Regions from separate parts of the Pediococcus sp. M21F004 genome, predicted to be linked through region 3. Evidence: predicted binding sites of a transcription regulator. Region 3 holds the regulator's gene; each other region holds the start of a gene.
What was found. The regulator HrcA, encoded in region 3, represses chaperone genes, less so after heat shock. The targets are predictions, from matches to a motif close to TTAGCACTCNNNNNNNNNGAGTGCTAA.
Positions count from the first base shown of each region.

Region 1: the regulator HrcA is predicted to act here: its motif matches at 1,671-1,697, upstream of ACLHK8_RS03345 (ATP-dependent Clp protease ATP-binding subunit).
Region 2: the regulator HrcA is predicted to act here: its motif matches at 1,627-1,653, upstream of groES (co-chaperone GroES).

Region 1 is NZ_CP177314.1:631,026-635,319, reverse strand. Features, by position in the region: gene ACLHK8_RS03345 (ATP-dependent Clp protease ATP-binding subunit) at 1-1,510, opposite strand, end outside; gene ACLHK8_RS03340 (hypothetical protein) at 1,760-1,957, shown strand; gene ACLHK8_RS03335 (phosphocarrier protein HPr) at 2,121-2,387, shown strand; gene ptsP (phosphoenolpyruvate--protein phosphotransferase) at 2,387-4,108, shown strand; gene ACLHK8_RS03325 (ISL3 family transposase) at 4,218-4,294, opposite strand, start outside.
Region 2 is NZ_CP177314.1:1,864,365-1,868,658, reverse strand. Features, by position in the region: gene groL (chaperonin GroEL) at 1-1,270, opposite strand, end outside; gene groES (co-chaperone GroES) at 1,304-1,588, opposite strand; gene ACLHK8_RS09295 (CPBP family intramembrane glutamic endopeptidase) at 1,776-2,432, shown strand; gene ACLHK8_RS09290 (redox-sensing transcriptional repressor Rex) at 2,433-3,056, opposite strand; gene ACLHK8_RS09285 (ABC-F family ATP-binding cassette domain-containing protein) at 3,180-4,294, shown strand, end outside.
Region 3 is NZ_CP177314.1:322,381-326,674, forward strand. Features, by position in the region: gene truB (tRNA pseudouridine(55) synthase TruB) at 40-957, shown strand; gene ribF (riboflavin biosynthesis protein RibF) at 968-1,915, shown strand; gene hrcA (heat-inducible transcriptional repressor HrcA) at 2,013-3,062, shown strand; gene grpE (nucleotide exchange factor GrpE) at 3,077-3,673, shown strand; gene dnaK (molecular chaperone DnaK) at 3,700-4,294, shown strand, end outside.

The sequences.
Region 1 (4,294 bases), 310 kb from region 3:
TTGAATCCTCAGAGCCAAAGAGCTCATTAGCTAATTGTTTAGCTAATTCAGTTTTACCAACTCCGGTAGGACCAACGAATAAGAAAGACCCAATTGGTCGGCCAGTGCCATTTAGCCCAATTCGATTTCGCCGAATTGCTCGAGCAATTTTGTTCACGGCTTCGCTTTGACCAATAACTTTGGAGTTCAAATCTTTACCAAGGTTTTGAAGCTGCTCTTGTTCCCGTTTTTGGAGTTCACCAACCGGGATACTAGTTTTTTCTTCAATAATTTGTTCCATATCTTTATCGGTTACAGTAGGAATTTCGTTTTGGTTAGCTGCACCAGACTTGGTTTTTTCTAATTTATTGATTTGGTCACGATAATAAGCGGCTTTTTCATAATCTTCAGCTTTAGTTGCATCTTGCTTGTATTTTTCGGCATTATCAATCTTTTGCTGAATAGTATTTGGATCAACCGTATTAATTGTCAAATTTTTCTTAGAACCTGTTTCATCAAGCAGGTCGATTGCCTTATCAGGTAAGAAACGATCCTGAATGTAGCGTTTTGACAATTTGGCTGCCGCCTCAATTGCTTTATCTGTGTAGTGAACATGGTGATAATCTTCGTATTTCTTTTGAATACCCTTTAAAATCTTGATGGAAGCTTCCACACTAGGTTCGTCGACTTGAACAGGTTGCAAACGACGGGCAAGAGCAGCATCTTTTTCAATATCACGGTATTCATTTAAAGTTGTTGCACCAACAAGTTGGAAATCGCCACGGGCAAGAGCGGGTTTCAAAACGTTACCTGCGTCCATGCCACCTTCAGCGTTACCAGCACCAACAATTTCATGAATTTCATCAATAAAGACGATGGCGTCCTTATTCTTTTGAACTTCTTTCATAAGTTGTTGCATCCGTTGTTCAAACTGTCCTCTAATTCCAGTTCCTTGAACAAGTGAAACAACGTCTAAACGAATAATTTGTTTGTTAATCAATTTTTGAGGAACATCACCAGCCACAATCTTTTCAGCTAGGCCCTCAACAACTGCTGTTTTACCAACACCGGCTTCACCAATTAAAACTGGATTGTTTTTGGTACGACGGTTCAGTATTTCAATAACCCTTGAAATTTCTGTATCGCGTCCAATAACAGGATCAATTTTCCCTTGTTTTGCTAGATCAGTCAGATTTAAGCCGTACTGAGCTAACAGACCACCTTGGCCATTTTGGCGACCACCATTATTATCAGTGGGGCCACTAGGTTGAGTAGGGGGAACCTGTTGACTAAAGTTTTGCGCATTTTCAACGTTACCATTTTGCATAGCACGGAAAATGTCGTCTAGATTTCCAAATCCAAATGGGTCTTGTGCCATATTCGTAGCACCTCCATTTCCAAAATTATTGCCTTCTTGTTGTTTTAGAAGTTGATAGCAATTTTGACAAAGATCAATCTGCCGCTGTTGTCCATTCACATTAACGTGCAGATGAATCGTTGCTTCATTTTTATGACAATTTTGACAAAGCATCTTGCCGTCTCCTTTCGAAAAATCAAAGCTTAAAAAGTTTGACCAACTTTGACCATGAACACATTATACCTCGCATACTAATTTGTGCAAGCAATTTGTTTTCTAAAATTTAGCCTGCTAGAATCGGATAATCAGCCAATGCGCTGGTCACAAAGCTATATTAGCACTTTCATAATTAGAGTGCCAATGTTTGAACTTTTTTATGAAATCAACTAAACTAAAATTATCCAAAAAAGGGTAGGTGATTAAATGGCACGCGACTTTTCAAATTTATTAGAGCAGCTGCGTCAGGGAAGCATCAAGGAATTAATAGTTGAATCGGATGAGTTTCCCGATTTTCAACCTATTTATATGAAGTATGAACAACGAAAAAGAATTATTGGTCAAGCTCAGAGAAACGGAAAAGTGGTTTACCATTTTGAAAGTGATGAAAACGGTAAATCTTAATTTTCTTTTAATTTCGTGAAAGGGCTTGTAATAATTTAGAGAAATTGCTAAAATCAATGGGAAAGGCTGATTATTTGTTAGTAGAATAAATGGTTATTTATTTTTTACTATTAAAAGAAAGCCCTTACCAAATTATATATATATTAAAGGAGATCGATTTATAATGGAAACACGCGACTTTCATATTATTGCAGAAACAGGTATTCATGCTCGTCCAGCTACTTTATTAGTACAGGCAGCTAGCAAATTTAACGCAGACGTTAAGTTAACTTACAAAGACAAATCAGTTAATTTGAAGTCTATTATGGGTGTAATGTCATTAGGTGTTGGCCAGAATGCTGATGTAACAGTTTCTGCCGATGGCGACGACGAAAAAGAAGCAATTGAAGCACTCGCAGATACAATGAAAAAGGAAGGACTTTCTGACTAATGACAAAAGAATTGAAGGGAATTGCTGCCAGTGATGGTGTTGCAATTGCGAAAGCTTACATGCTTGTCGACCCTGATCTGTCATTTGATAAGAAAACAATTGATGATCCAGATGCTGAAATCAAACGACTTAATGCCGCTTTGGACGCATCTAAATCAGAATTAGAGTTAATCAAAAGTAAGGCTTCTGAGAATCTTGGAGAGGATGAAGCCGAGGTTTTTGAAGCACATATTACGATTCTCTCCGATCCTGAATTAATTGGGAATATTGAAGATAAGATCAAGAATGATTCTGTAAATGCAGAACAAGCATTAAAAGATGTAACAGATGGCTTTATTGAAACATTTGAAGCTATGACTGATAACCAATACATGCAAGAACGTGCCGGAGATATCCGTGACGTCACAAAACGTGTAATGAGTCATTTATTAGGTGTTGAATTACCAAATCCAGCCCTGATTAACTCTGAAGTGGTTATTGTAGCGCACGATTTGACTCCAAGTGATACTGCACAATTGGATCGCAAGTATGTCAAAGGCTTTATTACTGATATTGGTGGAAGAACTTCGCATTCAGCAATTATGTCTCGAACACTTGAAATTCCTGCAGTTGTTGGTAGTGAAAAAGCTACAACAGAAATTAAATCCGGAGAAAATGTCGTTATTGACGGAATTCACGGTGTCGCAATTGTTGAACCTGATGCTGACCAAGTTTCTAAGTATGAACTTATGCAAAAAGGATTCTTGGCACAAAAAGCTGAATGGTACAAACTTCGTGACGAAAAGACTTTGTCAAAAGATGGCGTTCACTTTGATTTAGCAGCTAATATTGGTACTCCAGATGATATTAAGGGAGTTGTCGATAATGGTGCTGAAGTAGTCGGCTTGTTCCGTTCTGAATTCTTATACATGGATGCCAGTGAGCTTCCAAGTGAAGATGATCAGTTTAAGGCATACAAAGCCGTTGTTGAAGGCATGAAGGGCAAACAGGTTGTTGTTCGGACAATGGATATTGGTGGAGACAAGCAGTTACCATACTTGCCACTTCCAGAAGAAATGAACCCGTTCTTGGGCTACCGAGCAATTCGGATCAGTCTTGATCGTACAGACTTGTTCCGTACCCAGTTACGCGCATTATTGCGGGCTTCTGCATACGGAAAGCTTGCTATCATGTTCCCAATGATCGCAACCGTTGCTGAATTTAAGAAAGCTAAAGCTATCTTTGAAGATGAAAAACAAAAGATGGTTAAAGCTGGTACTAAGATCGGTGATGAAATCCAAGTTGGTATGATGATGGAAATCCCAGCTGCTGCAATTATTGCAGATAAGTTAGCTAAGTATGTTGACTTCTTCAGTATTGGTACCAACGATTTGATTCAGTATTCATTTGCTGCTGATCGTGGTAACGAAAAAGTTTCATACCTATATCAACCATATAATCCATCATTGTTACGTTTAATCAAACGTACAATTGATGCTTCTCATGCAGAAGGTAAATGGACTGGTATGTGTGGTGAAATGGCTGGAGATCAAACAGCTGTTCCAATTTTAATGGGTCTTGGTTTGGATGAATTCTCAATGAGTGCAACTTCAGTTTTGAAGACTCGTTCATTGATGAAACGCTTAGACACCAAAGAAATGAAGAAGTTAGCTGATAAAGCAGTTACTGAAGCAGAAACTAACGACGATGTTATCAAACTCGTTAATGATGCAGTTAAATAACTGAAATTAATTTTACTTAAAATCTCTTAGGATGATACATATCCTGAGAGATTTTTTGCGGCTCTTTGTCAAATCCTGTTGATAGATGAATTTGGGACACTGTTAGAAGTTATGCAACTTCTAACAGTGTCTTTTTGTTTGGTTTGGTTCTCATTTGTTGTAATTTAACTCTTGAAACTAAGTGGT
Region 2 (4,294 bases), 550 kb from region 3:
TAGAAGGAATGACATTAACTAATGCTGTTCCACCACCGGAAACAAAGCCTTCTTCAACAGCAGCACGTGTTGCATTCAAAGCATCTTCAATTCGATACTTCTTTTCTTTCAATTCAGTTTCTGTTGCAGCACCAACTCTAACAACAGCAACACCGCCAGCTAATTTAGCTAAACGTTCTTGCAATTTTTCTTTGTCAAAGTCTGAAGTTGTTTCAGAAATCTGTTGTCTGAGTGTCGCAACTCGTTCTGAGATTTGGTCTTTATTACCAGCACCTTCAACGATTGTTGTATCGTCTTTTGTAACTGTAACCTTGTTAGCTTGGCCTAATTGATCAATTGTGGCATCTTTTAAGTTCAAACCTAAATCATCTGTGATGACTGTTCCGCCTGTCAAGGTTGCGATATCTTCAAGTTGGGCTTTACGACGATCGCCAAAACCAGGTGCTTTAACAGCCACAACGTTGAATGTACCACGCATCTTGTTCAAAACAAGGGTTGGCAAAGCTTCACCAGTAATATCATCGGCAATAATTAACAATGAACGACTTTGTTCTACAACTGATTGAAGTAATGGCAAAATATCTTGAATATTACCAATTTTCTTATCAGTAATTAAAATGTATGGATTGTCTAAATCAGCTTCCATTTTGTCGTTGTCAGTAACCATGTATTGTGACATATAGCCACGATCGAATTGCATTCCTTCAACAACATCAAGTGTTGTATCCACACCACGTGACTCTTCGATTGTAATGACGCCATCATTACCAACTTTTTCCATTGCATCAGCGATTAGTTGGCCAACTTCTTCGTTTGCAGCTGAGATAGAAGCAACTTGGGCAATATCATCTTTTGTTTTAACTTCATGAGACATCTTGTGTAAGCCTTCAACAGCGGCTTTTGTTGCGCGTTCAATTCCGCGACGGATACCAACTGGATTTGCACCGGCAGTAACGTTCTTCATACCTTCATTTACAATTGCTTGTGTTAAAACAGTTGCAGTGGTTGTTCCGTCACCAGCAATATCGTTAGTTTTTGAAGCAACTTCAGAAACTAACTTAGCACCCATATTTTCAAAATGGTCTTCAAGATCAATTGACTTAGCAATTGTCACACCATCATTTGTAATTGTAGGCGAACCATATGATTGTTCCAAAACAACGTTACGACCTTTTGGACCAATTGTTGATTTAACTGTGTCAGCTAATTTGTCGACACCTTTTAACATTTTTGTTCTTGCATCTTCGGAAAATTTAATTTCTTTTGCCATAAAATTTTCACCTCATTGAATTTATTTTTTTAATTAGTCAGTAATTGCAACGATATCTTTTTCGTGCAAAACCAAATATTTTTTGTCTTCGTATGAAACTTCGGTACCTGCATACTTGTCAAAAATAACGGTGTCACCTGTCTTAACAGCGGGGGCAACTTTTTCTCCGTTATCTAATACGCGTCCTTCACCCACAGCAATAACTTTACCGCTTTGTGATTTTTCCTTAGCATTACTTGCAAGGACAATTCCACCAACGGTTTGTTCTTCTTCTTCCTGTGCTTCTAATATCACGCGATCTCCTAATGGTTTTAACAATATGAATCCCTCCATTTATTTTATACTTTTTACTGTTTTTAGCACTCTTGACGTTCAAGTGCTAACAACAATATTTACTATATCATTCTCCCCACAGAATGCAAGTATTTTACTGACCTTTTTTGACAAATAAATTCAAGTATCTTGCAAAAATGCTATACTATAGGAACAAATATGAGGTGAGCAAATGAAATTAGAAAAGAAATCCATCTATATATTAATTACGTATTTAATCGTTTATTTGTTGCCCGGTGTCTTAAATAGTTTCTTTAAATTAACACACATGGAAATTTTTAACATTCAAATTGTTGACTATTTAATCGGTGCTTGCTTGTTAGGCTATTTTGCCTTTCATAACATGCCGACTAATCTGCCTGAAAAAAAGCGCCGTTCTGTGGGCCAAACCATTTTGTGGGGTGTTTTAGGATTCATCGTGGTCATTATTCTCCAATCGGTAATTTTACGCCTGACCATTCAAACGGGTGGCAATGCTAATTCTCAAAATACGAGCGCCCTTTTATCAATTGTAAAGAGCTATCCCATTTATGCTTTGGTTATTATTGTGGCAGCCCCAATTATGGAAGAAATTGTTTTTCGCAAAGTACTTTTCGGCAATCTTGCCAATCTGCTAAGTTTCATTAATCCTAAAATTGCCCAGTTGCTTACCGCCTTTATTTCTAGTGGCTTGTTCGCCTTAGCACATTCAGACGGCCATTTAATTCTATACGCCGCAATTGGCCTCTGGTTTTCGTGGCTCTACCATCATACCGGCCGTATTCAAACTTCAATGATGGCGCATATTTTAATGAACTCGTTAGTTGTATTGCCAATATTAGGCTTGTAACTAATCATGCCGAATTGCATAGATTAGTGATTGCAGCTCATTGGTCAGATCAATATTTTGAATTCGGACCTCCGCCGGCACTGAAACGCGAACCGTTGTAAAATTCATGATGCCTTTAATTCCGGATTGCACGAGTTCATCAGTAACTTTTTGGGCAATAGCTGCCGGAATAGTAATAATGGCAATTTTAATTTGTTGTTCCTGCAGCTGTTCTCGTAACTGGGCCATTCCATATACAGGAACGTTACTTTGCACGGAACCAATCATGGTCGGATCAATGTCAAAGGCAGCACCGATTCGGACATTACTGTTTTTATGAAAATTGAAATTCAACAGGGCATGCCCTAAGTTTCCAACCCCAATCAATGCGACATTAGTGAGTGTGTCTTGATCAAGAATTTTTTTGAAAAAATCAATTAATTTGTGGACATCATACCCATACCCACGTTTCCCTAATGTACCAAAATAAGAGAAATCGCGGCGAATGGTTGCCGCATCAACTTGAATCGCTTCAGCTAGCTCAGTTGAAGAAACCCGTAGTTTATTTGCATTTAATAAATTATTTAAATAGCGATAATATAAAGGTAACCGTTTGGCAGTAGCTTCCGGAATTTTGGTTTCCATTTTGAACCTCCAATAAACTTTGTGAATAATTAACAAAGTTAGTTTACCACTTCCCTCACTGGGAACCAAGAACCACCCAAACTTAGATATTTTATAAACTGATTTACGAAAGGACAAAAGATTGTGATTTTACTACAAGCCCAAAATGTCAGCCGAGAATTTAATGGAGAGCGGTTGTTCTCACAGATCACTTTTGATATTCAGGAACAAGATCGCATTGGTCTTGTCGGTCGAAATGGGGCCGGTAAAACAACGCTTCTCAAAATGTTAATTGGTCAAACACAACCTGATGAAGGTCAGATCATTACCAAAAAAGACCTTTCGATTGGTTATCTTGCCCAAAATCAAGGCTTAAATACGGATAATACCGTCTGGAATGAATTATTAACCGTTTTTGCTGACGTTATTGCTTTAGAACAAGAAATTCATCAGCTCGAAAGCCAATTAGGCGATCCTGAAATCATCGCTAACTCCGAAAAGTTTAAGTCTTTATCTAATTTGTACGATCAAAAACAGCAGACCTTTAAAACCAAAAACGGTTTTGGTTATCAAGCAGAAATTCGTGGTGTCCTTAACGGTTTTAGTTTTGGTGAAGAATTTTATGACCGCTCAGTTAACTCCCTATCTGGGGGCCAAAAAACTAAATTAGCTTTGGCGAAATTGCTGTTGGAACAACATGACCTCCTTGTGTTAGATGAGCCTACCAATCATTTGGATATGGACACTTTGGCTTGGCTAGAAAAATACATTAAGTCATACAAAGGCGCATTGTTAATTGTGTCACATGATCGCTACTTTCTAGATCATGTAGTTTCAAGAGTTCTTGACTTAGATCAGCACACGCTATTTCCTTACACTGGAAATTATTCGGATTATATCGACAAGAAAGCTGCTCGTCTCAAAAGTGAATGGAAAACTTACGAAAAACAACAAACTCAGATTGATAAACTTCAAGATTTTGTTAATAAAAATATTGTCCGTGCTTCAACCACTAAACGCGCTCAGAGTAGGCGCAAGCAGCTCGAAAAAATGACCGTCCTGGAACGACCCAATACAGATGATGCTGAAATGCATTTCCATTTTGCGGCAAAACAGTCTAGTGGTAATGTCGTTTTAACGGTCAAGGATGCTGCAATCGGTTACGAAACGGACCATGTTTTGTCGGCCCCAATCAACATTAATTTAACTAAACATCATGTTTTAGGAATCGTGGGCCCAAATGGGGTTGGTAAATCAAC
Region 3 (4,294 bases):
CTATGATATAATTTAACAGGAAAAATAGGAGGCATTTACATGAATGGAATTGTTCCTTTGTACAAACCACGTGGTATGACAAGTTTTGATTGTGTATCCAAAATTCGTGGTATCTTACACCAAAAAAAAGTTGGACACAGTGGGACTCTAGATCCTAATGTAGATGGTGTTTTACCAATTTGCGTGGGGAAAGCCACTAAGGTTGTCCCTTATTTGATGGCTTCAGGAAAAGTTTATGAGGGATCCGTCACATTGGGATTTTCCACGACTACCGAGGATCTTGATGGGGATATCGTCGAACAACAAACAATAACCCAAGCTTTTTTAGATGGTGAAATTGATGAGGCAATGTTCAGTTTGACCGGCGAGATAACGCAAATTCCTCCCATGTATTCGGCTATAAAGATTAACGGAAAAAAATTATACGAATATGCTCGGGAAGGCATCGAAATAGACAGGCCGGCAAGAAAAGTAACGATTAAATCCTTTGAGCGGATCGGTGATCCCAAATTTGACCCTCAAAAAGGAACTCAAACTATTAATTTTAAAGTCCAATGCAGCAAAGGAACTTATGTACGGACCCTAGCAGTCGATTTGGGGAGAAAACTTGGTGTTCCAGCCGTTATGTCTCAATTAACGAGAACTCAAAGTGGGGGTTTTCAAATTGAAGATACGATTACTTTCTCAAAACTAGAAGAAGCGGTTGAAAATGGAACTATTGAAACTTTGTTAACACCGCTAGATCATGCTTTGGAAAAATATCCCCACTTTGCATTAAATGAAGACTTATGGACCAGAGTTCAAAATGGGGCAGTTTTAAAACGTAGCAATTTTGATCAACCAAAAGATGCGGAACCAGTGCTTGTCTTAACGCATGCAGATCGAGTTCAGGCTTTATATCAATATGATCAAGAAAGGGCAGCATATCGGCCATTAACTATGCTGCTAACGGAATAGGAGAATTTGTATGAAAATCATTTATTTACATCATCCGTATGACGTTAACCAAATTACGGATGATAAAGTCGTTATGGCAATGGGATTTTTCGGTGGTGTGCATCTAGGACATCAAGCTGTATTGAAACAGGCTCGAAAAGTAGCTGATCAACGGAAGTTACCTCTTGCAGCTATGACGTTTGATCACCACCCGTCTGTTGTGTTTCCAAAGCCAGAGTTAGACGGCACACTGTATTTAAGCTCGGTTAAGCGAAAGGCCGAATTAATGCAGAAATTTGGGGTAGATTTACTATATGTGGTGAGTTTTACATCTAAGCTGGCCAATTTGACCCCTCAGGATTTTGTCGACCAGTATATGGTTGACCTTTGCGCTCAGGTGATTGTGGCCGGCTTTGATTATACTTATGGCCCCCGCAAAATTGCCGATATGGCGCATTTATCAACGTATGCTAAAAACAGATTTGAAATTGTGACTGTTCCAGAATTTCTCTTAGACGGTGAAAAAGTGAGCTCAACGCGAATCAGAACAGATTTAAAACAAGGTGATGTAGATCACGCCAACCTATTTCTTGGGTACATCTACCAAACTAGTGGCTTAGTGGTTCATGGCGAAGCTCGTGGTCGCACATTAGGGTTTCCAACTGCTAATATCTTATCCGATCCTAAAGCTAGGATTCCTGGGATCGGGATTTACGCCGTCCGAATCAAAATCGGATCTAAATGGTATTTAGGCATGGCATCGGTTGGGCGCAACGTTACTTTTGGTGAACATCGTCCAATCACGTTAGAAATTAATATTTTTGATTTTGACCAGGAGATTTATGGAGAAATGGTTCGGGTTGATTGGTATCACTATGTTCGTGGTGAAATTAAATTTGACGGTGCAGAGGGATTAATCGATCAATTAAAGGCAGACGAAAAGAATATTCGGCAGTATTTTGCGAATTTGACTATATAATGCAAAAAAATGTTTGACTATTGTTGACTTTTAGAAAAACATTTGGTATCTTTAATAGTGTCTTAGCACTCCAATGTGCTAAGTGCTAAAAGAGGTGATGGTTTTGCTGACAGATAGAGAGTTACTGATTTTAAAAGCAATCGTTCAAATATACACGGACGATGGGCAACCGGTTGGCTCAAAAGCATTGGTTAGTCAATTACCGATCCACGTTAGTTCGGCAACGATTCGAAACGAAATGGCAACATTAGAAGAAAAAGGTTTGCTTAAAAAGACACATTCTTCTTCTGGACGGGTGCCTTCAATTAAGGGGTACCGTTATTATGTGGATCATTTGTTGAAGCCTGATAAGGTTCAATCAAGTGATTTACGTCGCATTCGTTCTTCATTCAATCAACAGTTTCAAGAGATTGATGATATCGTAGCTGAATCTGCAGATATGCTTTCTAAATTGACTAGTTATACTGCTTTCACAGTGAAACCGGAGCTTAAGGATGCTAAGCTTGAAGGCTTTCGATTAGTTCCGCTTGGGAATCATCGGGTGATGGCGATCTTGGTTACTGATAATGGTGATGTTCAAAATCGCACGTTTAAGGTTCCTAGCAGCGTTAACCCAGAGGCGTTAGAATCCGTAATTCGAATTATTAATGATCAGCTAGTGGGATTAACATTAGGTGAGGTATTCAAACGACTGGAAACAGATATTCCGATGCAAATCGGAAAATATATAGAAACTCCAGATGGATTCTTAGATATCTTTGAAGATGTTTTGAAGAAATCGGCTACAGAACGTTTCTTTGTTGGTGGCCGTTTGAACCTTTTAGATTTTTCAAAGCAGCCTGATGTAAGTTCGCTTCGGTCGTTATATTCATTGATGGGACGGTCAACAGATCTCGCTGATGTATTAGGCGGATCACTTGATCAGAATATCCAGGTTCAAATTGGCAATGAAATTACCAATAATTTGTTGAAAAATTATAGTCTGATTACAGCCACGTATGACGTTGATCAGCATGGTAAGGGTGTCATTGCGATCTTAGGCCCGACTAGTATGCCATATTCTAGAATGATTGGATTGGTTGGTGCGTTTCGAACAGAATTAGCGCAGCGATTAATAGATTATTACCACGATATTGATGATATTTGAGAGGTGTGAATGTAGTGTCTGAAGATAAAAAAGTTGAAGAAATTGAAAAAACGGCAGAGGAGACGAACGAAAAGTCTAAACCAGCCAAAGAAACAACAACTAAATCAGAAAAAAAAGCTAAAAAGCATGGCAAGTCAAATAAACAAATTGAAGAGTTACAAACGCAGATTAGTGAATTAACTGGTAAGGTTGATGCTATAACTGATCAATATATTCGTGCTAAGGCTGAAATTGCTAATATTCAAAAGCGCAACGAAAAAGAGCAGGCTAACCTAGTTAAATATGATGGTCAACATTTAGCCAAAGATATTCTTCCGGTTATTGATAACTTGGAACGAGCTTTATCCATTGAGGTTTCAGATGAGAGCGGTGTTCAGCTCAAAAAGGGAATCCAGATGGTGTATGATCATATGAGTAAGGCGCTTAAAGACAATAACGTGACTGAGATTGAGGCTGAGGGCCAATCCTTTGATCCTCAAATTCATCAAGCAGTCCAAACAGTGCCTGTTGAAGATGGTAAAGAAGCAGACCAGATTGTTAGTGTTTTACAAAAAGGTTATATGTTAAAAGACCGTGTTTTACGACCAGCAATGGTTGTCGTGGCACAATAAAAAATATATAAAGAGGGATAATAAAAATGGCAAGCAATAAAATTATTGGAATTGATTTAGGAACCACAAATTCTGCAGTTGCAGTGCTCGAAGGCGACAAGCCAAAGATTATTACAAACCCAGAAGGTAACCGTACTACACCTTCAGTGGTTGCATTTAAGAATGGTGAAACACAAGTTGGGGAAGTTGCAAAACGACAAGCAATTACAAATCCTGATACAATTGTTTCCATCAAACGTCATATTGGCGAAAGTGGCTACACCGTTTCAGCAAACGGTAAATCATACACACCTCAAGAAATTTCAGCAATGATTCTTGAATATTTAAAACATTATGCAGAAGACTATCTTGGTGACACAGTTGAAAAAGCTGTTATTACCGTTCCTGCATACTTTGACGATTCTCAACGTCAAGCTACTAAAGATGCTGGTAAGATTGCTGGATTAGATGTTGAACGAATTATTAACGAACCAACAGCTTCCGCGTTAGCTTATGGCCTAGACAAACAAGATAAAGATGAAAAAGTCTTAGTTTATGATCTTGGTGGAGGAACTTTTGATGTTTCGATTCTTGAATTAGGCGATGGTGTTTTCCAAGTTCTTTCTACTAATGGTGATACTC